2 regions of the Micromonospora sp. A3M-1-15 genome follow, and region 2 is predicted to be linked to the other one. Evidence: riboswitches for the same ligand, from Rfam matches in the RefSeq annotation. Region 2 holds a riboswitch; the other holds the start of a gene.
What was found. Region 2 has a riboswitch for thiamine pyrophosphate ahead of NLX85_RS12465 (thiamine phosphate synthase). Riboswitches for the same ligand answer to the same signal wherever they lie in the genome.

Region 1 (14,915 bases), on a different contig from region 2:
TCAGCGTCGTCGTGTCGACCTCGCCCACCCGGTAGCCGGAGACCTGCGGCTCGGTGGCCACCCGCTGCTCGAACTCGCGCCGGGACTCGCGCCGCCGGGCGTCGTCGCAGAGCTGGTCGTAGGCCTTGGACCAGTCCTTGGCGACGAGCGCCTGGTAGTAGTCGTCGGTGACCGCGCGGCCCTGCTCCTCGACGGCCTGCACGTTGCTCACCGCCAGCCCGACCACGGCCGCGCCGCCCCCGCCGCAGCAGAGCAGCACGGCGAGCGCGCCGACGCCGAGGCCGAGCCACAGCCGGGCCCGGCCGCCCTCGGTGGGCGGGGCGGCGAACGGCGGGGTGACTCCGGGGCCGGGAGGCGGCGCGGGAACGCCCGGCTCGCCCGGCGACACCGGCGGCGCGGGGACGCCCGGCTCGCCCGGCGACCCCGGCGCGGGCGACACGCCGGACGGCACGGGCGGAGGTGGTGGGGCGGCCGGCCCGGGAGCGGTCATACGCGCCAGGGTAGTGCCCCCGGCATCAGCGGTAAGGACCTGCGGCCCGATCACTGGCCACCACGACGATCTCGCCGTCCGGCGCGGCACTGGCCAGTGTCTCGTACGCCGACGGCTCGTCCACCGACCGGGCGAGCAGCGGCACCGCGGTGACCTTGACGTCGAAGCCGCCCAGCGCCCGGCGGTACGCCCCGACCGACTCCCACTCGGTGAGCAGGCACCAGTGGTCGGGGTCGTCCAGCGCGCGGAGCAGATCGCCGCGCAGGTAGCCCGGGCGGGCGGCGAGCGCGGCGAGGGCGGCGTGCGCCTCCCGGGTGAACTCGTCCGCCCCGTCGGCGTCCACCACGAACCGGTTGGTGACCAGCACCGGCTTCCTCCTCGTAGAGTCTGTGGCATGCAGCGTACGCAGAGTCCCGTGCTGTCCCGGTTGGCCCGGCTCAACCCGACGACGGTCTTCCTGGCCGCGCTGGTCCTGGTGCTGGTCGGGCTCTTCGCGCCCGGCGCGGCGGGTGGCGTGCTGCTGCTGGCGCTGGCCGCGGGGCTGGTGTGGCTGATGACCGTCACCTGGCCGGTGCAGTCGCCGGCGACCCGGGTGCTCCGGCTGCTGATGCTGACCCTGCTCATCGCGATCGCGCTGGCGAAGCTGCTCTGAGCGCCGACCTGCGCTGACATGCAATCATGCGTTTTTGACAATCAATTTCGTTATCGCGGACAGTAGTCACATGACCGTCCGCTCAGCCCCCCGCGTCCTCGCCGCCGCCACCGCCGCCCTGCTCGGCCTGGGCGGTCTCGCCGCCTGCTCGGACGGCGGGGGCGGCGGGAGCGACCCGGACCGGGTCGACGTGGTGGCGGCCTTCTACCCGCTGCAGTTCCTCGCCGAGCGGATCGGCGGCGACGCGGTCTCGGTCACCAACCTGGCCAAGCCCGGCGCCGAGCCGCACGACCTCGAACTCAACCCCCGGCAGGTGGGCCAGGTGGTCGACGCCGAGTTGATCGTCTACCTCACCGGCTTCCAGCCCGCCGTGGACGAGGCGGTCGAGCAGAACGGCGGCGACCGCGCCTTCGACGTGGCCGGCGTGCAGCCGCTGCTCGACGCCGCGGCCGGCGGCCACGAGCACGAGGGCGAGGAGCACGGCCACGGGGAGGAGAGCGGCGGCAAGGACCCGCACCTCTGGCTGGACCCGACCCGGCTGGCCACCGTCGGCGACCGGCTCGCCGAGCGGCTCGGCAGGATCGACCCGGACCGGGCCGCCGACTTCACCGCCCGGGCGGCGGCGCTGCGGACCGAGCTGACCGGTCTCGACGCCGACTACACCCGGGGCCTGGCCACCTGCCAGCGCCGGGAGATCGTGACCAGCCACACCGCCTTCGGCTACCTGGCCGAGCACTACCGGCTCGAACAGGTCGGCATCACCGGCCTGAGCCCGGACGCCGAGCCCTCCCCGCAGCGCCTCGCCGACGTGGCGAAGGAGGCCCGGGAGCACGGTGCCACCACCATCTTCTTCGAGACGCTGGTCAGCCCGAAGGTCGCCGAGACCGTGGCCCGGGAGGTCGGGGCGAGGACGGCCGTGCTCGACCCCATCGAGGGCCCGCCGGCCGACGGCGACTACCTCTCGGCGATGCGCACCAACCTCCAGACCCTGCGGACCGCCTTGGACTGCTCATGACCGAACCCGTGATCCAGGTCGCGCACGCCGCCGTCGGCTACGACGGCCGGGCGGTGCTGCGGGACGTCTCCCTGACCGTCACCGCCGGCGAGGTGGTCGCCGTGCTCGGCGCCAACGGCTCCGGCAAGTCCACGCTGATCCGCGCCGTGCTCGGCCTGGTGCCCCTGGGCGCCGGGTCGGTCACCCTCTTCGGCACGCCGCAGCGCCGCTTCCGGCAGTGGCACCGCATCGGGTACGTCCCGCAGCGGCTCGGCGCGGGCAGCGGCGTACCCGCCACGGTGGGCGAGGTGGTGGCCTCCGGGCGGCTGGCCCGCCGGGGCGTGCTGCGCCCACCGGGCCGGGCCGACCGGGAGGCGGTGGCCGCGGCGCTGCGCGCGGTCGGGCTCGCCGACCGGGCCGGCGACCCGGTCGCCACCCTCTCCGGCGGCCAGCAGCAGCGCACCCTGATCGCCCGGGCGCTGGCCGGCCGGCCGGAGCTGCTGGTGCTCGACGAGCCGACCGCCGGGGTGGACGCGGCCAGCCAGGAGGCGTTCGCCACCGCGCTGCGGGACTTCCGCGACGGCGGCGGCACGGTGCTGCTGGTCGCCCACGAACTGGGGCCGCTGCGCCCGCTGATCAGCCGGGCCGTCGTCGTCCACCAGGGCGGCATCTGCCACGACGGCGCGGTGCCGGAGCCGGCCGGGCACCACGCCGAGCCGGGCCACGACCACGTGCACCCGCACTGCGACGAGGAGCCCGCCGGGCTGTGGAGCATGTGATGGACCTCTTCCAGTACGACTTCATGCTGCGCGCCCTGGTCGGCGCGCTGGTCATCGGGCTGGCCGCCCCGGCCCTCGGCATCTACCTGGTGCAGCGCCGGCTGGCGCTCATCGGTGACGGCATCGGCCACGTGGCGCTCACCGGTGTCGGCGCCGGTCTGCTGCTCAACCGCTCCCCCGTGCTGGTCGCGGTCGTCGCGGCCACGCTGGGCGCGATCGTCATCGAGCTGGTCCGCTCGCGCGGGCGTACCTCCGGCGACCTGGCCCTGGCGCTGCTGTTCTACGGGGGCATCGCCGGCGGCGTGATGCTGGTCGGGCTCTCCGACGCGAGCAGCGGGTCGCTCAACGCGTACCTCTTCGGGTCGCTGACCACGACGTCGCCGGCCGACCTGATCACCATCGGGGTGCTCGGCGTGGCGATCCTGGTGACCATGCTGGCGCTGCGCCCGGCGCTCTTCGCGGTCTGCCACGACGAGGAGTACGCCCGGGTCTCCGGCCTGCCGGTGCGGGCGTTGAACCTGCTCCTCGCGGTGGGCACCGCGGTGACCGTCACCATCGCCATGCGGGCGGTCGGTGTGCTGCTGATCAGCGCGCTCATGGTGGTGCCGGTGGCCACCGCGCAGCAGGTGACCCGGGGGTTCCGGAGCACCATGGCGGCGGCCATGGCGCTGGGGCTGTTCGCGGCCGGCGCCGGGGTCTGGGTGGCGGCCACCGCCGACACCGCGCCCGGCGCCTCGGTGGTGCTGCTGGCGATCGGCTCGTTCCTCGTGGTGGCGCTGCTGGCCGCCGGCCGGCGGGTGCTGCGCCGGCGGACCCGCCCGGCCGCCGCGCCCGTGGCCGAGCCGCCGGAGCACGAGGTGGTCCTGCGGTGAGGCCGTCCCGGCCGGCGCTGCTGGCATTGGTTACCGTTACGGGATGACGGTCACGAACGGGTACGACGCCTTCGAGGGCGCGGGTGACCTGCTGCGCGCGCTGTCGGCGCCGATCCGGCTGGCGATCGTCAGCGAACTGGCCCAGGGCGAGCGCTGCGTGCACGAACTGGTGGAGAAGCTCGGCGCCCCGCAGCCGCTGGTCTCCCAGCACCTGCGGGTGCTGCGCGGCGCCGGCGTGGTGCGCGGCTCGCGGCGCGGCCGGGAGATCGCGTACGCCCTGGTGGACGAGCACGTCGCGCACATCGTGGCGGACGCGGTCAGCCACGCCGGGGAGGGGCCGTCGTGACCGAGGGGGCACTGCGCAACACCCGGCAGCGGACCGCGGTGAGCGCCCTGCTGGCCGAGGTCGAGGGCTTCCACAGCGCCCAGGACCTGCACGCCATGCTGCGCCGGCGCGGTGAGCGGGTCGGGCTGACCACCGTCTACCGGACCCTCCAGGGGCTCGCCGACGCCGGCGAGATCGACGTGATGCGCCCGCCCGGCGGCGAGCACCTCTACCGGCGGTGCAGCGAGGGCCATCACCACCACCTGGTCTGCCGGGCCTGCGGGCGGACCGTGGAGGTGGCCGGCCCGGCGGTGGAGAGCTGGGCCGAGCGGGTCGCCGCCGAGCACGGTTACGCCGAGGTCAGCCACACCCTGGAGATCTTCGGCACCTGCCCGGCCTGCGCCGGCTGAGAAAACTGCCCCGTGCCCCGGCGGCCGAGCCGTGGCACGCTGTCCCGCGTGAAGATCTACGCCGACCGTTTTCCGACCGCCCTCCGTCAGCTCCTCACCGATCTGCTCGTGGTCGTCTGGGTGTACGCGGCGATCCGCTTCGCGCTCTGGCTGCACGACCTCGTCGAGAAGCTCGCCGTACCCGGCCAGAAGCTGGAGGGGGCCGGCGGCGGGCTCGCCGACAACCTGGCCGACGCCGGCGGGAAGGTCGGCCGGGTGCCGCTGGTCGGCGACGAGCTGACCGGCCCCTTCACCAGGGCCGCCGAGGCCGCCCGCGCGGTCGCCGAGGCCGGCCGCGACCAGCAGGAACTGGTCGGCCAGCTGGCCCTGGCACTCGCCGTCGCCGTGCTGGTCTTCCCGCTCGGGCTGGTGCTGTTCGGCTGGCTGCCGCTGCGGGTGCGCTGGATGCGCCGGGCCGGCGCGGCCAAGGCCCTCGCCGCCGCCCCGGCCGGGCGGGACCTGCTGGCGCTCCGCGCGCTCGCCGGGCAGCCCCTCGCGAAGTTGAACCGCATCGCGCCGGACGTGGCCGAGGCGTGGCGCCGCGGCGACGACGAGACGGTCGACGCGCTCGCCGCACTGGAGCTGCGCGGACTCGGGCTGCGCACCGGCCGTTAAGGTGTTCCGGTGCTGTACTTCCTGATCGTCGTCGCGGTCCTGCTGCTGATCTACGCGGGCGTCCTGGTGAGCTTCGTCCGCAAGGGCCGCCGGATCCCGCCGGCCGCGTACCTGGTGCTCGCCGGGCTGAACGGGCTCATCCTGGCCGGGGTGATCGCCTGGGCGGTCGCCCGCTGACCGGCGGGGCCCCGCGCGTTCGGCGGGGCCCCGGCGTCGTCACTTCGCGGGCGGGATGCGGCGGCGGACGTCCTGCGCCGTGGACGGGCCCGGCTGCCAGTCGGCCACCCAGGGCCGGTCGGCGGGCGGGGTGACCACGCCGTCCTCCACGGACGCGTACCGGCCGGCGACGATCCGCTTCGCGGCCGCCACGTCGACCGCGTCGGTGTTGGACCACAGCCCGGTGAACAGCTCGTCGACGCGCAGCCGCGCCTGCCGGCAGAACAGGTCGGCCAGCTCGACGTTCTCCGGGTGCTCGGCGCGCTCGGCGACCGCCCGCACGCAGACCGCCGACATGGCGAACAGCTCCGCGCCGATGTCCACCACCCGGCCGAGGAACGCCTGCTTGCGCTCCATCTTCCCCTGCCACCGGGACATCGCGTAGAAGGTGGACCGGGCCAGCTTGCGGGAGGTCCGCTCGACGTGCCGCAGGTGACCGGCCAGCGGGCCGAACTCGTGGTACGCCCCGGGCGCCTGACCCTTGCCCACGGCGAGCGTGGGCAGCCACTTGGCGTAGAAGACGCCGGCCCGCGCGCCGGCCTTCGCCTTGCGGCCCAGCCCGGCGTCCGGGTCGATGATGTCGCCGGCCACCGAGAGGTGCGCGTCCACCGCCTCGCGGGCGATCAGCAGGTGCATGATCTCGGTGGAGCCCTCGAAGATCCGGTTGATCCGCAGGTCGCGCAGGAGTTGCTCCACCGCGGCCGGGCGCTCGCCCCGGGCGGCGAGGGAGTCGGCCGTCTCGTAGCCGCGACCGCCCCGGATCTGGATCAGCTCGTCGGCGATCTTCCAGGCCATCTCGCTGGCGTAGAGCTTCACCAGCGCGGCCTCGATCCGGATGTCGTTGCGGTCGTCGTCGGCGAGCAGGCAGCAGAGGTCGAGCATGGACTCCATGCCGTACGTGGTGGCGGCGATGAAGGCGAGCTTCTTGGCGACCGCCTCGTGCTCGCCGACCGGCCGGCCCCACTGGACCCGGTCCGCGGCCCACTCGCGGGCCACGTTCAACGCCCACTTGCCGGCGCCCACGCACATGGCCGGCAGCGAGAGCCGGCCCGTGTTCAACGTGGTCAGCGCGATCTTCAGGCCCTTGCCCTCGCCGCCGATCACGTTCTCCTTCGGCACGAAGACGTCGTGGAACCGGGTGAGGCTGTTCTCCAGGCCGCGCAGCCCGATGAACTCGTTGCGCCGCTCGACGGTGATGCCCTCGCTGTCGCCCTCCACCACGAAGGCGGTGATGCCGCCGCGCCGCCCCTCGGCCGCCGGCACCCGGGCCATCACCACGAGCAGGGTGGCGACCGTGCCGTTGGTGGCCCAGAGCTTCACGCCGTTGAGCCGGTAGCCGGTGCCGTCCTCGGTGGGCTCGGCCATGGTGGCCAGGCGGGCCGGGTCGGAGCCGACGTCCGGCTCGGTGAGCAGGAAGGCGGACACCTCACCGGCGGCCAGCCGGGGCAGGAACCGCTGCTTCTGCTCGGGGGTGCCGAACATCTTCAGCGGCTGCGGCACGCCGATCGACTGGTGCGCGGAGAGCAGCGCGCCGATCGACGGGTTCACCGAGCCGGCCCGCATGAGCGCCCGGCAGTAGTGCAGGTTGCTCAGCCCGAGGCCGCCGTACTTCCGGTCGATCTTCATGCCGAAGGCGCCGAGCCGGGCCAGCCCGTGGAACACCTCGTCGGGGATCCGTGCGTCGCGCTCGATGGCCGCACCGTCCACCTCGGAGTCCAGGTACGCCCCGAACGCGCCGAGGAACTCCTCGGCCCGCGCCACGTCGTCCGGGTCGGAGCGGGGCCAGGGGTTGATGAGGTCGAGCTGGAAGCGGCCGAGGAAGAGTTCCTTGCCGAAGCTGGGCCGGTCCCAGGAGGCCTCGCGGGCCGCCTCGGCGACCTGCCGCGCCTCCTTCTCGGAGACCTGGCCGGCCTCCGTGGGCAGCGGCCCGGCGCCACCCGCGGCGTCGACCGCGGCGGCCGTGCCGGGCGGCGGCTCGGGGTCGTCGATCGGCGCCACCCGCCCGGTCGGGCCGCCGTGTCCGGCGGGGTCGGGTCGGCTGTTGTGTGTCGTGGTCACGGCTGCCTCCTGGAGACCTCGGTCCGGCTGCGTCGACGTGCGACGAAAACGACGCTACCCCCGGGTGTTACCCAGGGGTAGCCTCGCGCGCACGTCCGATTTGGCGGGACCGCGCGGTCAGTCGCCGGCCAGCGCCCGCGGATCGTCGTCCTCGTCGTCGATGTCGTCGTCACCCCAGCTGCGCCGGGCGAACGGCAGGATCACCCAGAAGACCAGGAACCACACCCCGGTGAGCGCGCTGAGCAGGAAGGCGATCGGGCGGCTCAGCACGAAGTCGGTGACCAGCAGGACCGCGCTGACCATCGAGATCAGCATGAAGCCGAGGCCGGCGCTGGCCATCCGGTGCGCGAAGCGGACCAGCTCCGGCTTGCGGCCCTGGCGGAACAGCGCGCGGTGGAAGGCGACCGGAGAAATGATCATCGCGGTGGCCGCGGCGGCGGCCAGCAACGCGACGATGTAGACGTCCTTCTGGAAACCGGTCGTCCGCGTGAAGCCGTTGCTGAACGGCAGGGTCAGCAGGAAGGCGAACAGGATCTGCACCCCGGTCTGCGCCACCCGCAGCTCCTGGAGCAGGTCGGCGAAGTTGCGCTGCCAGCGCTGCTTCTCGGTTTCCTTGGACACCCGCTACCTCCAGGGAAGACGGTACTGCCGGTGGGGGCCTCCCACCGGCAGCACAGCCAGTGCCCGATCGGGCCGAGCGTGAAACCGGTTCAGGACCCGCGGCGGATGCGGCCGTCGTACCGGGCCTCCAGATCGGCGTTGTGCTCGTCGCCGCCCGTGATGTTGGCGGACAGGTAGACCGGGGGCCGCTCCCCCGCCGCGAGCAGCCGGGCGACCACCTCGGCCACGATCTGCTGGGCCAGCAGCGCGGCGGTGATCGAGGAGACCGCGCCGACCGCGCCGCCGCCGGGCAGCGGCAGGGTGGCGTCGCCGTACGGGGCGCCGTTGTCGAGCACCACGTCGGCGAAGTCCGCGAGCTTGCGCCCGGACGGGTGGCGCGAGGTCATCCGGGCCGAGTGCTGCGCCGAGGTGATCGCCACGAGCCCGTGCCCGCGCTCCTTGACGATGGCGGCGAACTCGACCATGGCCCCGTTCACCCCGGAGTTGGAGGCCAGCACGAACACGTCCTGCGGCCGGACCGGGGCCAGCTCGTAGAGGCGGTGCGCCACGGCCGGCTCGCGTTCCAGCTTCGGGCCGAGCACGTCGGCCGGCTCGCCGCCGTGCAGCACCAGGTCGCGCAGGGCGATCCGGTTGGTGGGGACGAGCCCGCCGGCCCGGCCGGCGATCTCCATGGCGAGGGCCTCGGAGTGGCCGGTGCCGAACGCGTGCACCACCCCGTCGGCGCGCAGCGACGCGGCGATCAGGTCCGCCGCGCCGGCCACGTTCTCCCGCTGTTCGGCGGCGACCCGGGCGATCGTCTCGGTCACCACCGCCAGGTACGCCTCGGCGCTCACCGTCATGCTTCCTCCGTCCGTCGGTGCCGGGCCAGCCACTCGACCGCGAAGTCGACCGCCGCCCGCTGCCTCATCAACCGGCCCGTCCCGTCGCCGACCGGCCCGAGCCGCACCGCGCCGGTGGCCTCCAGGTCGGCGCCGAGCCGGGCGAAACGCTCCTCGTGCAGGTCCACGTCGTCCCACCCCACCCACTCCCGGCCGCCGTCGCCGGTCAGCACGGCCGCGCCGCAGCGCTGCCGGGGCGGCGCCGGTTGCCGGTATTCGGCCAGGTGCAGGGACGTGTTGCTGCCGTGGTCCACGCCGAGCAGCAGCACGTCGGCGTCGAGATCGTAGAGGCGGGCCAGCGGGGAGCCCTCGCCCAGCATGTCGGCCCGCGCATGGCCGTCGACGACCCGCGCCGCGGCCGGCCCGAGCGCGGCGAACGAGACGAACGGATGGTCGCTGCGCCGCGCCCCCGGCCAGGTGCGGACCAGCTCGGCCAGCGCGCCCATGAACCGGCTCGGTGTCACCGCCGGATCGAAGCCGGGCAGCCCGTCGCGGATCACCGGCCACCAGTCCGCCGGCACCGGCGGGTTGCTCCAGCCCGCCGGGTCGCTGTTGTCCGGGGTGTGGGTGGGCACCACCACCGTGCCGGCCGGGCCGAGCACGTCGCGCAGGGCGAGCAGCACGGCCTCCGGACCGCCGCAGAGGAAGCCCAGCGGGCGCAGGGAGGCGTGCACCAGCACGGTCGCGCCGGGACGTACCCCGAGGTCGTGGAGCTGCGCGGCGAGGGACGCGCGGGTGTGCGGCCGGGCCGGCGCGGGGCTCGCGGTCATCGGCCGGCGCGGGCCAGGATCGCCGCGGCCAGCGGACCGGGCGCCTCGTCCGGGATCCAGTGGGTGACACCGGGCAGCACGGTGAAGCGGTAGTCGCCGGTGACGTGGGCGGCGCACGCGTCGGCGGCGGTCCGGCCGATCGCCACGTCCCGGTCGCTCCAGACGAACGTGGTCGGCACGCCCACCGGCCCGACGGCCTTCATGTCCGCCCCGGTCATGGCCCGGTACCAGTTCAGCGCGGCGGTCAGCGCGCCCGGCTCACGCATCGGGTCGGCGTAGCGGGCCACCCGGTCGGCGTCGCCCACCCCGGCGAGCATCCGGCGCAGGGCCGCCGCGCGGAACGCCAGCAGCACCTTCTCCGCCTTGCCCGGTTTGCGGAACAGGGCGATGTAGGAGGAGCGGGCCTTCTGCCGCGCGTCGGTGGCGAGCGCGTGCCCCATGGCCGCCGGGTGGGGCACCGAGACGGCGGTCAACGTACGGACCCGCTCCGGGTGCGCGGCCGCGAGCCCCCACGCCACGATCGCGCCCCAGTCGTGACCGACCAGGTGGGCGGTGGTCACCCCGAGCGCGTCGAGCACGGCGGCCGCGTCGGCCACCAGCTCCGGGATCCGGTACGCCCCGACGTCCGCCGGCCGCGCGCCGGGCGAGTAGCCGCGCTGGTCCAGCGCGTACGTGCGCAGCCCGGCGGCGTGCAGCGCGGGGGTGACCTCGTCCCACTCGCCGGCGTGCTGCGGGAAACCGTGCAGCAGCAGGACGGGTTCGCCGCCCTCGGGGCCGCCGGTGCGTACCTCGAACGTCAGCCCTCGCGCGTCGATCCGCATGATCGCCACCCTAACGGGCGATCGCCCTGCTGGGCCCGGGGGCGGGGTCGGTGCTAGCGTCTGCGACGAGACAACTTCACATCCGACAGGGGAGCGCACAGCGCTGAGAGTGCGGGCCGGTGCCCGCAGACCCTCGAACCTGATCTGGGTAATGCCAGCGCAGGGAGTTCGGTCGACCTCCAGCCGCGCCGCCGTCCGGTGACCACCGGGCGCGGCGTGCGTCTTCTCCTGGTTCGCCGTACAGAACTGGGAGCAATCATGGACAACCCCAACCGGTGGCGCACGATCGACATCGTCGTGGCCTCCGTCCTCGCGGTGGCGTTCGGCATCATCTTCTGGGCCTGGGGCCTGCTCTGGAACGGGCCGGCTGACGCCATCCCGCTGCCCGGCCGCGCCGTGCTGTACGGCGTCTGGCTGGTCCCGGCCGTGCTGGGCGCCCTGGTCGTCCGGAAGCCGGGCGCGGCGCTCTTCACCCTCACCCTGGCCGCGCTGGTCTCCGTGGCGCTGGGCACGAGCTGGGGCTGGACGATCGTCGTGCAGGGCCCGCTGGAGGCGGCCGCCGCCGAGCTGGCTTTCGCGCTCTTCGCCTACCGCAGCTACCGGCTGCCCGTGGCGCTGCTCGCCGCGACGCTGGCCGGTCTCGCGGCGGCCATCTACGACGTCTTCGTCTGGTACCCGGGCACCGCGTGGGGCAGCTTCCGCCTCCCGTACATCCTGCTGACCGCCGCCAGCTCGCTGGTGGTGGCCGGCGTGGGCAGCGTCGCCCTCACCCGGGCCCTGGCCAACACGGGTGTCCTCGACCGCTTCCCCGCCGGCCGCGAACGCGCCGCCGTCTGACCGCCCCCGCCGACCGCGTTGATCAAGGAGTTTGCGTCGGCCGAGGCGGTTTTCCAGACGCGAACTCCTTGATCAACCAAGCTTGGGGCCGGAAGGGCCGGAGGGGAGGTGGCGCGTGGGGGCCGTGAACCTGCGGGGGTTCGGGTGGCGGCACGCCGGGCGGAAGGGCTGGGCCGTCCGGGGAGTGGACCTGCGCATCGAGGCCGGCGAGCGGGTGCTGCTGCTCGGGGCTTCGGGGGCGGGCAAGAGCACGCTGCTCGCCGCGCTGGCCGGATTGCTGCCCGAGGACTCCGGCGAGCAGGAGGGCACCGTCGAGATCGACGGGCTCGACCCGCGCAAGGCCCGGGAGCGCGTCGGCGTCGTCTTCCAGGACCCGGAGAGCCAACTGGTGATGGCCCGCTGCGGCGACGACGTGGCGTTCGGGTTGGAGAACCGGGGGGTGCCCGCCGACGAGATCTGGCCCCGGGTGGACGAGGCGCTGCGCCGGGTCGGCTTTCCCTACCACCGGGACCGGCCCACCGCCGCGCTCTCCGGGGGCGAACAGCAGCGGCTCGCCCTGGCCGGGGCGCTCGCCCTGCGGCCGGGGCTGCTGCTGCTCGACGAGCCCACCGCGAATCTCGACCCGGCCGGCGCCGCCCTGGTCCGGCAGGCCGTCGCGGACGCCGTCGACGCCGACACCACGCTGATCCTGGTCGAGCACCGGGTCGCCGAGGCGTTGCCGCTGGTCGACCGGGTGATCGTGCTGGAGCCCGGCGGCGGCGTGCGGGCCGACGGGCGGCCCGACACGGTATTCGCCGCGCACGGCGACGCGCTGGCCGACGCCGGGGTGTGGGTGCCCGGCCGCACCGTGCCGCCCCGGCACGCCACCGCGCCGCCCGGCGAGGTGCTGCTCACCGCCGACCGGCTCGGCCTGCCGCCCCGGCTGGCCGCCACCGACCTTCGGGTACGCGCCGGCGAAGCGCTCGCCGTCCTCGGCCCCAACGGCGCCGGCAAGTCCACCCTGGCCCTGCTGCTCGGCGGCCTGCTCCGCCCCGGCACCGGTAGGGCCGCCGCCACCGAGGCGATGGCCGGCCCAGATGCGCGCACTCCCCCGCACCGCTGGCGGGCGCCCGCCCTGGCCCGGCGGATCGGCTCGGTCTTCCAGGACCCGGAACACCAGTTCGTCACCGGCACCGTCCGCGACGAACTGGCGCTCGGCCCGCGCCGCACCGGCCGGCCCGAGGCGGCCGTCACGGCCATCGTGGACGCGCTGCTGGAGCGGCTGCGGCTGGACCGGCTGGCCGGGGCGAACCCGTACACCCTCTCCGGCGGCGAGGCGCGGCGGCTGAGCGTGGCGACCGCCCTGGCCACCGCACCCCGCCTGCTGATCTGCGACGAGCCCAGCTTCGGCCAGGACCGGCGGACCTGGCGGGAGCTGATCGACCTCTTCGCCGAACTGCGCGACGCCGGCCACGGCGTCGTCGCGGTCACCCACGATCCCGACTTCGTGGCGGCGTTAGCAGACCGGACCGTCACCCTGGAGCGGCGAACGCCCGGAGGCCGACGGTGATCGGCGTCGAACCCGTCGCGGCGGCCGGCGCGCCGCTGGCCCGGCGCAACCCGGTGGCGAAGCTGGCCGCCGCGTTGCTCTTCTCGATCATCCTGATCGCCACCCTGGACCCGGTCGCCCCGGCGATCGCCATCGCGGTCGAGTTGGCCGTGCTACCGCTGTTCGGCATCCGCTACCGGGTGCTGGCCCGGCGCGCCTGGCCGCTGCTCGCCGGCGCCGGCGGCATCCTGGTCACCCTGGTGCTCTTCGCCGCCGACCGGTCCGGCCCGGTGCTGCTCGCGGCCGGTCCGCTGCTGGTCACCCAGGGGGTGCTGGTCACCGCGCTGGGCCTGGTGCTGCGCATGCTCGCGGTGGCGCTGCCGGGGATCATCGTGTTCGCCACCACCGACCCCACCGACCTGGCCGACGCGCTGATCCAGAACGCGAAGGCGCCCGCCCGGTTCGCCATCGGCGCGCTGGCCGCGTTCCGGCTGGTGCCGCTGCTGGAGGAGGAGTGGCGGATGATCAGCATGGCCCGCCGGGCGCGGGGCGTGGACGCCGGCCGCAACCCGATCGCCAAGCTGCGGCTGTTCGCATCGACGGCGTTCGCGCTGCTGGTCGGGGCGATCCGGCGGGGCACCCGCCTGGCGGTGGCCATGGACGCCCGGGGCTTCGACGCCGGCACCCCGCGTACCGTCGCCCGGCGTCAGCGCTTCACCCGCGCGGATGCACTGCTGGTGGTCGCCGCCGGGACGTTGGCCGCGGCGGCGCTGACGGCCAGCGTGCTGCTGGGCACCTTCCGGCCGCTGATCGGCTGACCGGCGGCCGCCGGTTGACCGACCCGGGTTGCGGCACAGCCTGTCGTCCCGAGGGCGGGACACCACGGGCTGCCGCAACCCGAGCCGATCACGGGCCGGTCAGCTGCGCCGGAAGGCGTAGAACCGGGTCTGGCCGGCGCGCTGGCTGCGCCCGGAGAGCCGGGCCTCCCGGCCGGCGGGCGGGCCGGCCTTCGGCGGCGGCGTGTCGGCGCGGCCGGGCAGGCTCACCGGCGCGGCGGGCGCCACGGTGAGCGCGTCGAGATCCGCCGGGGTGAGGTCCACCGGGGACGGCGCGGGCTTGTGGGACTTCTTCGGACTGCGCTTGGCGGGCATACGCTGCCTCCTGACTGTCGGGCACCCGTGGGCACGGCGAGCGGGGAACACCCGGGCGGTCCGACAAGGCACGCGACGCCACCACCGACGGTGGCGCGGAGGATGCGGACGCCCGGGGCGCACGGTCCACGGCGGTACGCACGGTGGACCGGGCCTGCGAGAGGTGGGCGTCAGTTACGCATGACCGCACGTTAACCCACCGCCGCCCCGGCGCGCACCCGAATTACCGAGGACCGACCGCGACCGCGTCCTCACCCGGCGTCGACGTCCCGGCCCACCCCCCGCGCCGGCCGCGATACGGTCGCAGCACGGGCACCGGAGACGAAAGGTGGCGGTACGCATGGCACAGCGGGCGACGGCGCAGATCGGGGTCACCGGCCTGGCGGTGATGGGCCGCAACCTGGCCCGCAACCTGGCCCGGAACGGCTTCACCGTGGCCGTGCACAACCGCTCGCCCGAGCGCACCCGGAGCCTGCTGGCCGAGCACGGCGGCGAGGGCACGTTCGTGGCCTCGGAGTCGATGGCCGATTTCGTCGCCTCCCTGGAGCGCCCGCGCGCCGTGATCGTCATGGTGAAGGCCGGCGCCCCCACCGACGCGGTGATCGACGAGCTGGTGCCGCTGCTGGAGGAGGGGGACATCGTCGTCGACTGCGGCAACGCGCACTTCGCCGACACCCGCCGCCGGGAGGAGGCGCTGCGCGGGCACGGGCTGCACTTCGTGGGCACCGGCGTCTCCGGGGGCGAGGAGGGCGCGCTGCGCGGGCCGAGCATCATGCCGGGCGGCTCGGCCGAGTCCTACCGGAAGCTCGGCCCGATCTTCGAGCGGATCGCGGCCCAGGTGGACGGCGTCCCGTGCTGC
Region 2 (14,915 bases):
CCCACGGCCGCGGGGCGTACGACCAGCCGGCGCGGCGCGGCGACGGGCTCCGCCGGCTCCTCCGGCGCCGGCGCCCCGGCGCGGGTCCCGGTCAACTGCGTCAACGTGTCCTCCTCTCTCGGCCGGTCGACGACCGGCACGCGAAGGGGGTGCGCCCCACCGGGTGTCCCGGCGGGCCGCACCCCCGTTGCCCGAGCCGAACGGTCAGGCCCTCGGCGCGAGGTTGAAGTCGATGATCTGGTCGGGGGTGAGGTTCTGCTTGAGCGCGCCCGCGCCCTGGAGCAGCGCGATGCTCTTGGCGACCCGGCCGCTGTCCAGCGTGCCGATGGCGGTGCCCGAGTTGCTGGAGCGGACGTACGCGGCCATGAGCTGCAGCTCCGCGGCCGACGCGGCCGGGTTGGCGGCCGGCACGTTCTTCTTCAGGATCTCGCCCGCCTCGTCCGGGTGGGCCAGCGCGTACTCCAGGCCCTTGAGCAGGGCCGCGGTGAAGCGCTTGACCATCTCCGGCTTCTCCTTGGCGATCTTGCTGGAGGTGATCAGCACGTTGCCGTAGAGGTCCTGCATCACGTTGCTGTAGGGCAGCACGACCGGCTTCTTCTTGGCCACCGCCTCGACGGTCGGCTGGCCGACCACGAACTGGCCGATACCGTCGACCGCGCCGGAGCCGAGCATGCCGATGAGGCCCTGCGCCTCACCGTTGACCCAGGTCACCTTCTTCGCGTCGATGCCGGCCAGCCGGGCGTACGTCGGGAAGAGGTTGCGCACGACGGACGTGGGGGTGTCGGCGAGCTTCTTGCCCTCGAGGTCCTTCGGGGTGGCGATGTTCTTGCCCTCGACCGAGACGATGGCGGCCATGGTGCGCTGCTGGATCGCCGCCACCGCGACGAAGTCCTTGGCCTGGCCGTTGCCGAGCTGGAGGATGCCGCCGGTCAGGTCGATCGGGCCGAAGTCGGCCTGGCCGCCCGTGATGGTCTGGATGACCGAGCCGGTGCCCTGCCCGGGCTTGATGTCGACGTCGAAGCCGGCCTCCTTGAAGAAGCCCTTCTCCTTCGCCACCCAGGCGTAGGAGTCACGGCCGAAGTTGCCGAACGAGGTGAGGTAGGTCACCTTCTCCAGCGCCGTACCGTTGCCGCTCTTGCCGTCGTCTGACTTGTCCGAGTCGCTGCTGCAACCGCCGACGAGGGCGAGGGCGGTGGCCAGCGCCGCGGCGGCGACCGTACGGGTCAGCCTTCTCATCAGTGCACCATGTCCTTTCCGACCAGGCCATGTTCGCCCGGTCGGGTCGTGGGTCCGACGGTGTCGGCAGGAGGGGACAGCCGACGGGACCGTCGTGAGGGGACTCTTCGCGCGCAACAGCGTACGAGAAGGCCGATGAAGCCAGGCGGGCGTACGGGTTGCGGAACGGAAACGAAGTTGCCTGACGGAAAGGAGACTGACGTCCACCCCGGACGGTGCTATAAGGATCGGCTCCCGCTACGCTAGCCCGGCTCGCGTTCGCGACGTTGGAAGGGAGCCGGCGGGAGATGATCCGACTGTCCGGGGTGTCCCGCACCTTCGACGGCCGCTCGGGCCGGGTCGAGGCGCTGCGCGGCATCGACCTCGACGTCGCGGAGGGCGAGTTCGTCGCCGTCCTCGGCCGCTCCGGGTGCGGCAAGTCCACCCTGCTCCGCATGATCGCCGGCCTGCTCCCGGTCAGCGAGGGCGAGATCACCGTGGCCGGCACGCCGATCACGAAGCCCCGCCGGGACATCGCCATGCTGTTCCAGCGGCCCGCGCTGCTGCCCTGGCGCACGGTGCTGGACAACGTCCTGCTGCCCGTGGAGATCTTCGGCTGGCGCCGGGCCAGGCACCGCGACCGGGCCCGCGGGCTGCTGGAGATGGCCGGGCTGGGCGGCTTCGAGAAGCGCCTCCCCCACGAGCTGTCCGGTGGCATGCAGCAGCGGGTCTCGCTCTGCCGGTCGCTGATCGGCGAGCCCCGGGTGATGCTCATGGACGAGCCCTTCTCCGCGCTCGACGCGCTCACCCGGGAGGAGCTCTCCGGCGAGCTCCAGCGGGTGCACATGGAGACGAAGGCGACAATCGTCTTCGTCACCCACTCGATCGACGAGGCGGTGCTGCTGGCCGACCGGGTCGTCGTGCTCAGCCCGCGCCCCGGCCGGATCCGTGAGGTCGTCGAGGTGGCCGTGCCCCGGCCCCGCACCCTGGGCCGCCACGCGCACCTGGCCGAGGTCGCCCGGATCAGCGCCGAACTGCACGAACTGCTGATGGAACGCGACGCCACCGGTGGCGTCGCCGCGGGAGGGCGGTGACCATGCGGGTGTCCGTCTTCACCGAGCCGCACCGCGGAGCCAGCTACGACGACCAGCTCCGGTTCGCCCAGCTCGTCGAGGAGACCGGCTTCGAGGGCTTCTTCCGCGCCGACCACTACCGGTCGATGGGGGACGACCCCGGACTGCCCGGCCCCACCGACGCCTGGCTGACGCTCGCCGCGCTGGCCCGGGAGACCTCCCGGATCCGGCTGGGCACGTTGGTCACCTCGGCCACCTTCCGGCTGCCCGGCCCGCTGGCCGTGATGGTCGCCCAGGTCGACCAGATGAGCGGCGGCCGGGTCGAGCTGGGCATCGGCGCCGGCTGGTACGAGCGCGAGCACACCGCCTACGGCATCCCGTTCCCGGCGGTCACCGAGCGGTTCGACCGGCTCGCCGAGCAGCTGGAGATCGTCACCGGGCTGTGGCGCACCCCGCCCGGCGAGACGTACAGCTTCACCGGCGACCACTACCGGCTGGTCGACGCGCCCGCGCTGCCCAAGCCGGTGCAGCAGCCCGGCCCACCGGTGATCGTCGGCGGCCGGGGCCCGAAGCGCACCCCCGAACTGGCCGCCCGGTACGCCGACGAGTTCAACATGCCGTTCAAGACCGTCGCCGAGACGGCCGCCGCGTACGAGCGGGTCCGCGAGGCGTGCGACCGGACCGGGCGCGCCGGGTCGGGGCGGTCGCCGCTCGTGCTCTCCGCCGGGATCGTGGTGGCGATCGGGCGCACCGACGCGGAGGCCCAGCGTCGGGCCGCGCCGCTGCACGTCAAGAGCGCGCTCCCGCCGGAGGACCCGGTGGTCGGTTCCCCCGCCCAGCTCGTCGACCGGCTCGGCGAGTTCGCCGCCATCGGAGCCACCCGGGTGCACCTGCGCCTCATCGACTTCGACGACCTGGACCACGTGGAGCTCATCGCCGCCGAGGTGCTCCCCCAACTGGACGGACCACGATGACCGACCTCTCCGCCGACCTCGAACTCGGCCCGGTGGGCCAGGAGATCGTCTTCGAGAACGACCGGGTACGCGTCTGGCACATCCGGCTGGAGCCGGGCGAGCGGCAGCCGCTGCACCGGCACGACCACCCGTACCTCGTGGTGGCGATCGAGGGCGCGAAGAACGTGGTGCAGACGATCGACGGCACGACCATCGACGCGGACGAGCCGACCGGCGGGGTGGTCTACCGCGACCCGGGCGCCGTGCACATGCTGACCAACGTCGGCGACACCACGTACCTGGCCCGGCTGGTCGAGCTGAAGTAGCCACGCCGGCGCCGACTCGCCGCGCCACGGGTGGCAAGGTGGCGATCGGGTGCACCGGGCCGTAACGTGCCCGACATGGCCTTTCGGACGTGGGGCAAGCTGCTGCTCACGGCGCTCGGGGTGAGCGTGCTGGCCGGGGCCGGCCAGCTCGGCATCGCGTACGGCTTCGGCGTCGTACGCCTCGACGGCGCGTTCGTCGACGGCTCGGTCAACCGGTGGCCCGCCCAGCTCGCCTGGGTCGGCTGGTTCGCCGCGGTCGCCACGATCGCCGGGGCCGTCCTCACCGCACGCCTCGCCCGCCGGGACGCCTCCCCGGCCGGCACCGCCGAGCTGCTCTCCATCGCCGGCGTCAGCGCGCTGGGCGCGACCGTGGTCGCGCCGCTCTGCATGCAGCCGGCCCGCGCCGCCGAGCTGGGCGGCACCGTCGACCCGGTGTGGGCGGTCGGCATCTGCGCGATCCTCGGCGCGGTGGTCGGGGCGGGCGCGGCGATCGCCGTGCTGCTCAAGCCGCCGTTCGGCTGGAGCGTCGCGCTCACCGCCGCGGCCGTATGGCTCGTCGCCCTGATCTCCGTCGCGCCGTCCGTCGCGTCCACCGGCACGCTGCCCACCGCACGCCTCGGCGTCCTCGAACCGTCCTGGCTCGACCCGGCCGCGGCGCAGCGCCTGGCCATGCTGGTGCTGCCCACGCTGGCCCTGCTCGCCGGCGCGGCGGTCGGCGCGCTTGCCCGGCGGGCCGGGCACCTGCCGCTGGTCGGCGGCGCCGCCGGGGCGGCCGGCCCGGTCCTGCTGGCCTTCGCCTACCTGACCGCCGGCCCCGGCACCGCGGCCGACCGCTACCAGCTCGCGCCCTACTACGGCGCGCTGATCGCGGTCGCCGCCGGCGCGCTCGGCTCGACCGCCACCACGGTGCTGCCGCGGCCGGTGACCACGGCCGCCGGGCGGGACGCCATCGAGCCGACCGACATCCTCCAGCCACTGCCGGCGTCGCCGGCCACCACCGGCGCGGCCGACCCGGCTCCCGCCGCCCAGGTGACCGTACGCGCCCCGGGGGCACCGAGCCCCGCCCACTGGGACTGGCCGGAGGCCGGCGGGCTCACCCCCGCCGGGCTCACCCGCCGGTCCCTCGACCGTCCCGCCGAGCTACCGGCCGACCGGGCGGAGCCGACCCCGGTGCACGAGCCGGGTCCGGGCACGGTGGACGAGGCCACCGCGACGCGACACCACGCCCCGGCGGCCGCGACGCCGGGTGTGGGCGGCGAGCCGGCCTCGGACCGCCACTGGTTCGGCGCGCCGACCCCCTCGGGCCCCTCGTCCGAGCAGCGTTCGGACGTCGCGCCGTCCCACGACACCGTCGCCGCGAAGCCGGAACCGGACCCGACGCGACCCGCCCGGGAGGCCGACGACAGCGACGCCGATCGGCCAGACACGCAGGCCGCGTGGGCGTTCGGGGACACCGTGCCGGACGGGCCGGCCGCCAGGCGGGACGACGCGGACCTCGTCCGGCACCTGCAGATGCCCGGATCGCCCCCGCCGGGACGGCGGACGTCGGCCATCGACGTGCTCGCCGCCGGCCGCCCGACCCCGCCGGCCGACCCGGCCCCGGTCCCACCGCCCGCTGCGCCGGTGGGGTCGGATTCGGTCTCACCGCTGGTGGAGTCGGCGCGCCCGACGGCCTCGCCCGCCAAGACCGCGAGGGCGGCCGACCGGACCGGAGCCGGGTCCGTCGCGCCGGACCGGACGGACGCGCCGGACCCGGCGGCCACGGATCGCGAGGTGCCCGGCGCAGTCCCCGCCGAGCCGGCGACGGAGGCGGCCCCGGCGCGGGGGACGCGATCGCGGCGGAACCGCGCCGGCGCTCCCACGCCGACGCCGCCGCCGGCAGACGACGTGCCCCCGACGGTCCGGGCGCTCGACGACGCACCCGCCCCGGGCCGACGAGCGGACCGCGCCACCCCGGCGGACACCCCGGCAGCCAGGAACGACGCGCCCTCGACGTCCCGACCGGCGGACGGCGCGACGGCGCCGGACGCCCTGGCGGCGGAGGCGGCCGCCGCGGCCGGCGACTCCGTGCCGGCCGCGCCAACTCCGGTCGGCCGCGCCAAGCGCACCCGCAAGCCGCGCACCACCCGGGCCGCCGCGGACCAGGTCCCCGCCGGGCCGAGCACCAACACACCGACCGGCACCACCGAGCCGACCATCACCACACCGGCCGGCACCGCCGAGCCCGCCACCACACCGGCCAGCACCGTCGAGTTGACCGGAAACACGCCGGCCGCCGCCGACACCCCGACGACCGGCACCGACCCGGCGGCCGACACGAGAGCCGCGGACCTACCCGAGGCGCCGGACCAGGCCGCCCCGGCACCGGGCGAGGACAGGACCGGCGATCCGGCCGGCGGCGAGCGGCGGAACTTCTTCTTCGCCCCGGAGCCCCCGCCGGCCGACCTGCCCGAACCCCCGGCGTCGCCCCGGCCGCGGGTCCCGATCTTCGAGGACGTGACCCCCGGCAACGTCCGGCCGGCCTGGCCGATCGCCCCCGCCACGAACTGGCCGGTCGCCCCGCGCGGCGGTCCCGGGTCCACCGGGCCCGGCAGCCCGAGCGCCGGCCGGGACGGTGACCCCGACGGCACCGGAACCCCCGACGGCACCGGGCCTCGGCCTGAGCCGGCGCCGCGCCCCAGGCACCGGGCGCTGCCCGACCTGGGCCGGACCACCGGCTGGGACGCCCTCGCCAACCCCCGCCCCGCCGGCCCGACCACCCCGCCGCCCACCGACCCCGCCCTGGAAACCACCGCCCCGGAACCCACCGGCCCCACCGGTTCCGGCCCGGAGGCCACCGGCCCGACCGGCCCCGCCCCGGAGGCCACCGGCCCGGTCCTTCCGGCCTGGGACGGTCAGGCCGTGGAGCCCACCTCCGGCGGCCGGCACGCCGACGTGTCCGAGGCCGACGCGGCCACCGAGGCGGCCGGCGGCAAGTCCAAGGCGCGGCGCGGCCTGTTCCGGCGTAACCGCGGCAAGGGCGGCGAGCCGGGCGATGTCGACCGCGAGTCCGAGCCGCTCGCGAGGCAGGACGAGGAGTACGTCGACTGGGTCGCCGGCCTCGCCGCGGACGACAACGGGGACGACGCCCGGTCCCTGCGTACCGGCCGGCACCACCGCGACTGAGCGTGCGGGGGCCGGGTCGACCAGCGGCCCGGCCCCCGGCGGCGCTCAGGCCAGCGGCAGGTAGACGCGGGAGCCGCCGGCCACGAACTCCGCCGACTTGTCCTGCATGCCGCGTGCCGCGTACTCCTTCAGCTCCTGGGTGATCTTCATGGAGCAGAACTTCGGGCCGCACATCGAGCAGAAATGGGCGGTCTTCGCGGGCTCGGCCGGCAGCGTCGCGTCGTGGTACGACCGGGCGGTCTCCGGGTCCAGCGCCAGGTTGAACTGGTCCTCCCAGCGGAACTCGAACCGCGCCTTGGAGAGCGCGTCGTCCCAGGCCTGCGCCCCCGGGTGCCCCTTGGCCAGGTCGGCCGCGTGTGCCGCGATCTTGTACGCGATCACGCCCGCCTTCACGTCGTCCCGGTCGGGCAGCCCGAGGTGCTCCTTCGGGGTGACGTAGCAGAGCATCGCCGTGCCGAACATGCCGATCATCGCGGCGCCGATGGCCGAGGTGATGTGGTCGTACGCGGGCGCGATGTCGGTGGTCAGCGGCCCGAGCGTGTAGAACGGGGCCTCGTGGCACCACTCCTGCTGGAGGTCCACGTTCTCCTTGATCTTGTGCATGGGCACGTGCCCGGGGCCCTCGATCATCACCTGCACGTCGTGCGCCCAGGCGACCTTGGTGAGTTCGCCCAGGGTGCGCAGCTCGGCGAACTGCGCCTCGTCGTTGGCGTCCGCGATCGACCCCGGCCGCAGCCCGTCGCCGAGCGAGAACGTCACGTCGTACCTCGCGAGCAGCGCGCACAGCTCCTCGAAGTGGGTGTAGAGGAAGTTCTCCTCGTGGTGCGCCAGGCACCAGGCCGCCATGATCGAGCCACCGCGGGACACGATCCCGGTGACCCGGTCCACGGCGAGGGGCACGTACGGCAGCAGCACCCCGGCGTGCACCGTCATGTAGTCGACGCCCTGCTCGGCCTGCTCGACGACCGTCTCGCGGAACACCTCCCAGCTGAGCTTCACCGGGTCGCCGCCGACCTTCTCCAGCGCCTGGTAGATCGGCACGGTCCCGATCGGCACCGGCGAGTTCCGCACGATCGCCTCGCGGGTCTCGTGGATCCGCTTGCCGGTGGACAGGTCCATCACGGTGTCCGCGCCCCACCGGGTGGCCCAGGTCAGCTTCTCCACCTCCTCGGCGACCGACGAGGTCACCGCCGAGGTGCCGATGTTGGCGTTGACCTTGACCAGGAAGGCCTTGCCGATGATCGCCGGCTCGCACTCCGGGTGGTTGACGTTGAGCGGCAGCACGGCCCGCCCGGCCGCGATCTCGTCCCGGACGAACTCCGGCGCGACCCCCTCCCGGACCGCCACGAACTCCATCTCCGGCGTGACGATCCCGGCCCGGGCGTACGCGAGCTGCGTCGGCCGGCGACCGTCCACACCGGCCAGCGGGGTGCCGGCGCCGCGCACCGGGGCGACGTCCCCGCGCTCGGCGATCCACGGACCGCGCAGCGGCGGCAGCCCCACCTCGGGATCCGAGCCGGGGCCGGCGGTGTCGTAGAGCCGGACCGGCGGGTTGTCCCCGGTCAGCTCCACCTCGGCGAACGGCACCCGGATGTCCGGGCGTGACCCCTCGACGTAGACCTTGCGACGTGCGTGCATGACAGCCTCCCTGTCGCTCAAGCGGACCAGCCGAAGTGGTCCAGCGGGCCGCGTCCCGCGCCCAGCTCCCAGTCCCGGGCGCCGGTCAGCGCGCGGGTCACGTACTCCTTGGCGGCGGCCACCGCGACCGGCACCGGGTCGCCCGCCGCGAGCCGGACGGTGATCGCCGCCGAGAACGAGCAGCCGGTGCCGTGGTTGTGCCGGGTCGGCACGCGGGGCGCGCGCAGCAGCGTGGTCGAGCCGCCGCCGACCAGCACGTCCACCGACTCGCCGGCCGCGTCCACGTCGCCGCCGGTCACGACCACGTGTGCCGGGCCGGCGGCCGCCAGCGCCTCGGCCGCCGCCACCATCTCCTCGACCGTGGTCACCGGGCGTCCGGTGAGGGCCGCGGCCTCCGCGCAGTTCGGCGTCGCCACCTCGGCGTACGGGAGCAGCCGCTCGACGGCCGTCGCCACGCCGAGCCGGTGCCCGCTGGTGGCGACCAGCACCGGGTCGACGACCAGGTGGGGCAGCCGGCCGGCCCGCGCCGCCTCGGCCACCGCGTCGGCGACCGCCGGGGTGCCGAGCATGCCGGTCTTCACGGCGCGTACGGCGAAGTCGCCGAGCACGCTGTCGAGCTGGTCGCGCACGGTCTGCGGGGGCAGGGGCAGCACGGCGTCCACGCCCCGCGTGTTCTGCGCGGTGACCGCGGTGATCACGCTGGTGCCATAGGCGCCGAGGGCGGCGAAGACCTTGAGGTCGGCCTGGATGCCGGCGCCGCCGCCGGAGTCCGATCCGGCGATGGTGAGTGTCGTCCTCGGGGTCATGTTGCTTCCTTGGTTGCGGTTGGGGGCTGCGGCCGACGATTGGGGCTGTGGGCCACAGGGGTGACCGCCTCTTGGACACTGACCCGGGTTGTGGGGGCTGGTCGGGCCGCCCCGTGACCGGCCCGACCAGCCGCCTCGTGGGCCGCGGTGAGCGTGGCGGCCACCGCGGCGGGATCGTCGGCGCGCATGATCGCGCCGAGCACGGCGACCCCGGCCGCGCCGGCCGCGACACAGGCCGCCACCTGTCCCGGCGACTCGATGCCGCCGAGGGCGAGCACCGGCACCGGGCTGGCGCCGATCAGCTCGCGGAGCCCGGCCGGGTGCAGGGGCGGGCCGTAGCCGGGTTTGGTCCTCGTCGGGAAGACCGGCGACAGGGTCGCGTAGTCCTCCGTGGTGAGCCGGGCCAGCTCGGCGGCGTCGTGGCAGGAGCGGCCGACCAGCCCGGCGGACGGCGGCGGGTACGGGCCGGCGGCCGGCAGGTGCACGGCGTCACCGTCGAGCGGATCGGGCCCGGCGACGATCAGCCGGCCGCCGGCGCCGGCGAGGATCGCGCGCAGCTCGGCGGCCAGGGCCGCCCGCTCGGCCCGCGGCAGGTCCTTCTCCCGCAGCACCGCCCAGCGCACTCCCCCGGCCACGGCCGCCGCCACGACCTCGGCCAGCGGTCGCCGCGCCACCCGCCGGTCGGTCAGCAGCACGACGCCCGACGGCACGGGGCGGTCCGGCCGCGCGCCGAGAGCGACGGAAGCGGGTGCCGTCACAGGTCCGGCCTCCCCTCGTCGGGGGTGGAGGCGAGAGCGTGGAAGCGGCGGGCGATCCGGCCCGCCCCGTACGCCAGCCGCCCCGCCTCGACGGCGTGCCGCATGGCGGTGGCCATCGCCACCGGGTCGGCCGCCCGGGTGACCGCGCTGGCCAGCAGCACGGCGTCGCAGCCCAGTTCCATGGCGAGCGCCGCGTCGGAGGCGGTGCCGATCCCGGCGTCGAGGATCACCGGCACGTCCACGCCCTGCCGGATCAGCCGGATGTGGTGCGGGTTGCTCACCCCCAGCCCGGAGCCGATCGGCGCGCCGGCCGGCATCACCGCCGCGCAGCCCACGTCGGCCAGCCGGCGGGCCAGGACCGGATCGTCCGAGGTGTACGGCAGCACCGTGAACCCGTCGGCCACCAGTTCCTCGGCGGCGCGCAGCAGCTCCACCCCGTCGGGCAGCAGCGTGCGCTCGTCGCCGATCACCTCCAGCTTCACCCAGTCGGTGTCGAACGCCTCCCGGGCCAGCCGCGCCACCTTCACCGCCTCGGACGCGGTGTAGCAGCCGGCCGTGTTCGGCAGCAGCCGTACGCCGCACCGGTCCAGCACGTCGAGCAGGCCGCCGGCCGCGCCGGGGGCGGTGTCCACCCGGCGCAGCGCGAGGGTCACCAGCTCGGTGCCGGAGGCGCGGATCGCCTGTTCCAGCACGTGCAGGTTGGCCGCGCCGCCGGTGCCGAGGACGAGCCGGGAGCCGAAACCGACCCCGCCGATCTCGAAGGCCATCCGGCTCACCCGCCCTGGGCGGCGCTGAGCACCTCGACCCGGTCGCCGTCGCGCAGCACGGTCGCCGACCAGCCGCCGCGCGGCACCACCTCGCCGTTCACGGCGACCGCCAGGCCGCGTTCCTGGGCGGTGACCGCGCGCACCACATCGGCGACGGTCGAGCCGCCGGGCAGGTCCCGTCCCGCGCCGTTGACGATCAGTCTCACCTGGGCTCCTTCCCGAACCGGTCCGGGCTGAAGGGGGCGAGCAGCGGGTCCGGCTCGCCCGTGACGATCAGTTCGGTGACCAGGTCGGCGGTGACCGGGGTGAGCACGATGCCGTGCCGGTGGTGCCCGGTGGCCACGAGCACGCCTGGCCGGCCGGGCAGCGGCCCGATGATCGGCGCGTTGTCCGGCGTGCCGGGGCGGAGCCCGGCGGTCGCCTCGACCAGGTCGTACTCGGCCAGCTCCGGCACCAGGTCCACGGCGGCGCGGAGCAGTCGCAGCACCGCGCCGGCGGTCACCTCGGTGTCGGCGCGCTCCTCGACGGTCGCCCCGACCACCACCTCGCCGCTGTCCCGGGGCACCAGGTAGATCGACTCGCCGTCGGCGTACCCCCGGATGACGTGCCGGAAGTCCGGCGCGCCGCGACCGGGCGCGCGGAGCCGGAGCACCTGACCCTTGACCGGCCGCACCGGCAGCCCGGTCAGGGCGGCTGCGCCGCAGCCGGCCGCGACCACGGTGACCCGGCCGTCCACCTCGGACAGCGCGTCCACCCGGCCCGGGCGCAGCACCGCGCCGGCCCGTTCGGCCGCCGCCCGCAGCGCGGCCACCAGCCGGCGCGGGTCGACCTGGTGGTCGCCGGGGGCGACCGCGCCGCCGCGCACCCGCGGGGCCAGCGCCGGCTCGCGGTCGCGCAGCTCCGAGGGGCGCAACGGCGTGATCGGCAGCCCCAACCCCTGCTGGTACGACCAGAGCCGTCGCGCCTCGGCCAGGTCGTCGGCGGTGAGCCCGACCACCAGCGTGCCGTCGGCGCGGTAGCCGACATCGGCGCCGGCCGCCTCGGCCAGGTCGGCGGCGAAGCGGGGCCAGCGGGCGGCGGACTCGGCGAGCAGGCCGGTCAGCTCGGGCTCGCCGAAGTACGCCTCGGCCACCGGCGAGAGCATCCCGGCGGCGACGTGCGAGGCCCCGGAGCCGGGCGCCGGGTCGTGCACGGTCACGCGCAGCCCACGGGACGCGCACCGCCACGCGATCGCCAGCCCGACCGGTCCCGCCCCCACGATGGCGACGTCCGGTCGGGTCAGCACGTCAGGGCCTCGATCAGCTCGACGGTCGTGCGGGCGGGATCGGGGCTCGCGGAGAGCGCCCCCACCACCGCCACCCCGTACGCCCCGGCGGCCCGCAGCGCCGGCACCGACGCGGCGGTCACCCCGCCGATGGCGATCACCGGCACGTCCACCGCGCCGGCCACCGCGCGTACCCCCTCGGGGCCGATCGGGTCGGGCAGGCCGGCCTTGGTGGTGGTGGCGTGGCAGGGGCCCACGCCCAGGTAGCTGGCCCCGGCGGCGACCGCCGCGACGGCGCCGCCCGGCTCCCGCGCGGTCGCCCCGAGCACGGCGTCGGCGCCGAGCACCCGGCGGGCCGCCGCCACCGGCAGGTCCTCCGCGCCGACGTGGCCGCCGGCGGCCTCCACCGCCAGCGCCACGTGCAGCCGGTCGTTGACCAGGCAGGCCGCCCCGTACGGCCGGCACAGCCCGACCACTCGGCGGGCCAGCTCGTACGCCTCCCGGTCGGTGGCGTCGTCCTCCACCCGGACCTGCACGACCAGCTCGGCGCGGGCCACCGGCAGGGCGGCGCGCAGCACGGCGAGCGGGTCCCGCCCCGGCCGGGTGTCGGTGATCAGATGCAGTCGTCCCAGGGACGGCACGGCAACTCTCCTCCCTGCGCCGGCATTACCCGGATCAGGTTCGACGGTCGGGGGCTTCCAGCCCCCCTCTCAGCCCGGTGGCACCGGGCTCCCGTGGGTCACTTGCGGGCCTACCGTACGACGTGCGCGCGGATCCGCCAAGGGTGGGTGGAGAATTTCCCACCGACCGTCCCGGATGGAGATTGGGGACAGCGGGTGATCTCCCGATCACGTGATGCTGTCCGGATGGCCTCACCCGCCCAGGTCCCCCGCCGGCTGTCCGTCCAGCCGTTCCGCGGCAGCACCGCCGTCGCCAAAGGGCTCCTGACCTGGACCATGCTGCGGAGTCCAGCGTGGATCCGGCTGCTGCCGGACGTCTACGTGCACCACAACGGCTACCGCGACGGCGACCACCGAATGTGGTGCGACGCCGTCGCACTGCGCCTGCCGCCCAGCGCGGCGATCGCCGGGCGCAGCGCGGCCTTCCTCTGGGGCGCCGACCTGCTCGGCCGGGACGCCTCTACGCCCGGCTCTTCCCCGCCAACGCCGACGAGGGGGCGCGGCACGAGAGCACCGGTCACCGTGCTGCTGCCCCGGGCCGCCCGCCTGCGGTCCCATCCCCGCGTGCGGCCGGTCCGTTCCGTGCTGCCGGACACCGACCGCACCCGCTTCGCCGGCCTTCCGGTCACCACGGCGCTGCGCACCGCGTTCGACCTCGGCCGGCAGGGTTCGCGGGTCGACGCGCTGGTCGCCGTCGAGGCGTTGTTGCACCGCCGGGTGGTGAAGCTGCCCGCCTTGCGCGCCTACGCTGCCGAGCGCTCTGGCTGGCCGGGCCTGCCGCTGCTGCGCGAGGTGCTGGCGCTGGCGGAACCGCCGAGCGAGTCACCGATGGAGACCCGCCTGCGGCTGCTCCTGCTCGACGCCGGTCTGGGCCCGCTCGTCGCCCAACACGACGTGCACGACGCCCGGGGCCGCTTCATCGCCCGCGTCGACCTGGCCTGGCCCGCGCTCCGCGTCGCGGTCGAGTATGACGGCGACCACCACCGTGAACGCGCCCACTTCCGCCAGGACGTCGCCCGCCTGAACGCAATCCGCGCGGCGGGCTGGCTGGTCCTCCGCTTCACCGCCGACGACGTCCTCCGCCACCCCCGCGCGACCATCGCCCTGGTCCGCCAAGCCCTCCGCGAACGCACCACCCGCTGAACCCCGACGTCGGTGGAACACCATGGGTGTCAAAGCCCGGCCATGACACCCATGGCGTTCCACTCACGGCCCGGACGCGCCTGTGGCGCGCTGCTTGGCCGGCGGCAACGTCGCCCCGAGGGGCGCGGAGCGACGGCGGGCGGCGGCGGGCGGCGGGGGCGGACAGCGCGCTGCCCCGGCGGCCCGAGGAGGGCACCGGGGCAGCGGGAGGGTGTCTCAGAGGAGGGCGTCGAGGGCGTCGAGGTCCTCGTCGGTGGGCTGCCAGGTGCCCGCCTCGGCGTTGGCGCGTACCTGCTCCGGCGTGGTGGCGCCGGCGATCACCGAGGTCACCGCCGGCCGGGCGGCGAGCCCGCCCATGGCGACCTGGAGCATGCTGACCCCGCGCTCGGCCGCGTACGCCTCGATCGCCTCGATGGTGTCCCAATCCGCGGCGGCGAGGCGCTCGGCGTACCGGCCGCCGCCGGAGAGCCGGCTGCCGGCGGGCGGGGCCTCGTTGCGCTTGTACTTGCCGGTGAGCAGGCCGTTGGCGAGAGGGAAGAACGGCAGCATGCCCAGGCCGAACCGCTCGCACGCCGGGATCACCTCGGCCTCCACGCTCCGCTCCAGCAGCGAGTAGTGGTTCTGTGCGGAGATGAAGCGGGTGCGGCCCTGGGAGGAGGCGGTCCAGTCGGCGTCGGCGATCTGCCAGCCGGCGAAGTTCGAGTTGCCGAGGTAGCGCACCTTGCCGGCGGTCACCAGGTCGTCGAGCGCGGCGAGGGTCTCGTCGATGGGGGTGCCCGGATCGGGCTCGTGCATCTGGTACAGGTCGATGTGGTCGGTGTCGAGCCGGCGCAGCGACGCCTCGACGGCCCGGGCGATGTAGCGGCGGGCGCCCCGGGCGCCGTGGTCGGGCCCGTTGAGGCCGTGCATGTCCATGCCGAACTTGGTGGCGACCACCACGTCGTCCCGGCGGCCCTTGAGCGCCTGCCCGAGCAGTTCCTCGGAGCCGCCCTGCGGCTCGCCGTAGATGTCGGCGGTGTCGAAGAAGTTGATCCCGGCGTCGAGCGCGGCGTCCACCACGGCGCGGGTGCCGTCGAGGTCGAGCTTGCGGCCGAAGTTGTTGCAGCCGATGCCGACGACGGACACCA

Region 1: another riboswitch for thiamine pyrophosphate. It lies ahead of NLX85_RS20865 (ECF transporter S component); the one in region 2 lies ahead of NLX85_RS12465 (thiamine phosphate synthase).

Annotation. Positions count from the first base shown of each region.
Region 1 is NZ_JANAVK010000004.1:87,319-102,233, reverse strand. It holds gene NLX85_RS20940 (hypothetical protein) at 1-388, opposite strand, end outside; gene NLX85_RS20935 (antibiotic biosynthesis monooxygenase) at 516-857, opposite strand; gene NLX85_RS20930 (DUF6703 family protein) at 885-1,142, shown strand; gene NLX85_RS20925 (metal ABC transporter substrate-binding protein) at 1,213-2,157, shown strand; gene NLX85_RS20920 (metal ABC transporter ATP-binding protein) at 2,154-2,915, shown strand; gene NLX85_RS20915 (metal ABC transporter permease) at 2,915-3,787, shown strand; gene NLX85_RS20910 (metalloregulator ArsR/SmtB family transcription factor) at 3,831-4,133, shown strand; gene NLX85_RS20905 (Fur family transcriptional regulator) at 4,130-4,522, shown strand; gene NLX85_RS20900 (hypothetical protein) at 4,571-5,176, shown strand; gene NLX85_RS20895 (hypothetical protein) at 5,186-5,353, shown strand; gene NLX85_RS20890 (acyl-CoA dehydrogenase family protein) at 5,393-7,450, opposite strand; gene NLX85_RS20885 (DUF6328 family protein) at 7,568-8,071, opposite strand; gene NLX85_RS20880 (sugar isomerase domain-containing protein) at 8,161-8,910, opposite strand; gene NLX85_RS20875 (aminoglycoside N(3)-acetyltransferase) at 8,907-9,719, opposite strand; gene NLX85_RS20870 (alpha/beta fold hydrolase) at 9,716-10,540, opposite strand; TPP riboswitch at 10,618-10,724, shown strand; gene NLX85_RS20865 (ECF transporter S component) at 10,799-11,377, shown strand; gene NLX85_RS20860 (ABC transporter ATP-binding protein) at 11,493-12,926, shown strand; gene NLX85_RS20855 (energy-coupling factor transporter transmembrane protein EcfT) at 12,923-13,723, shown strand; gene NLX85_RS20850 (hypothetical protein) at 13,823-14,056, opposite strand; gene gndA (NADP-dependent phosphogluconate dehydrogenase) at 14,397-14,915, shown strand, end outside.
Region 2 is NZ_JANAVK010000002.1:566,730-581,644, reverse strand. It holds gene NLX85_RS12525 (ABC transporter permease) at 1-104, opposite strand, end outside; gene NLX85_RS12520 (ABC transporter substrate-binding protein) at 205-1,236, opposite strand; gene NLX85_RS12515 (ABC transporter ATP-binding protein) at 1,524-2,309, shown strand; gene NLX85_RS12510 (LLM class F420-dependent oxidoreductase) at 2,312-3,262, shown strand; gene NLX85_RS12505 (cupin) at 3,259-3,567, shown strand; gene NLX85_RS12500 (hypothetical protein) at 3,643-6,732, shown strand; gene thiC (phosphomethylpyrimidine synthase ThiC) at 6,778-8,370, opposite strand; gene thiD (bifunctional hydroxymethylpyrimidine kinase/phosphomethylpyrimidine kinase) at 8,388-9,176, opposite strand; gene NLX85_RS12485 (thiamine phosphate synthase) at 9,173-9,886, opposite strand; gene NLX85_RS12480 (thiazole synthase) at 9,931-10,710, opposite strand; gene thiS (sulfur carrier protein ThiS) at 10,707-10,907, opposite strand; gene thiO (glycine oxidase ThiO) at 10,904-11,986, opposite strand; gene NLX85_RS12465 (thiamine phosphate synthase) at 11,980-12,606, opposite strand; TPP riboswitch at 12,601-12,710, opposite strand; gene NLX85_RS12460 (DUF559 domain-containing protein) at 12,832-13,788, shown strand; gene NLX85_RS12455 (aldo/keto reductase) at 14,005-14,915, opposite strand, start outside.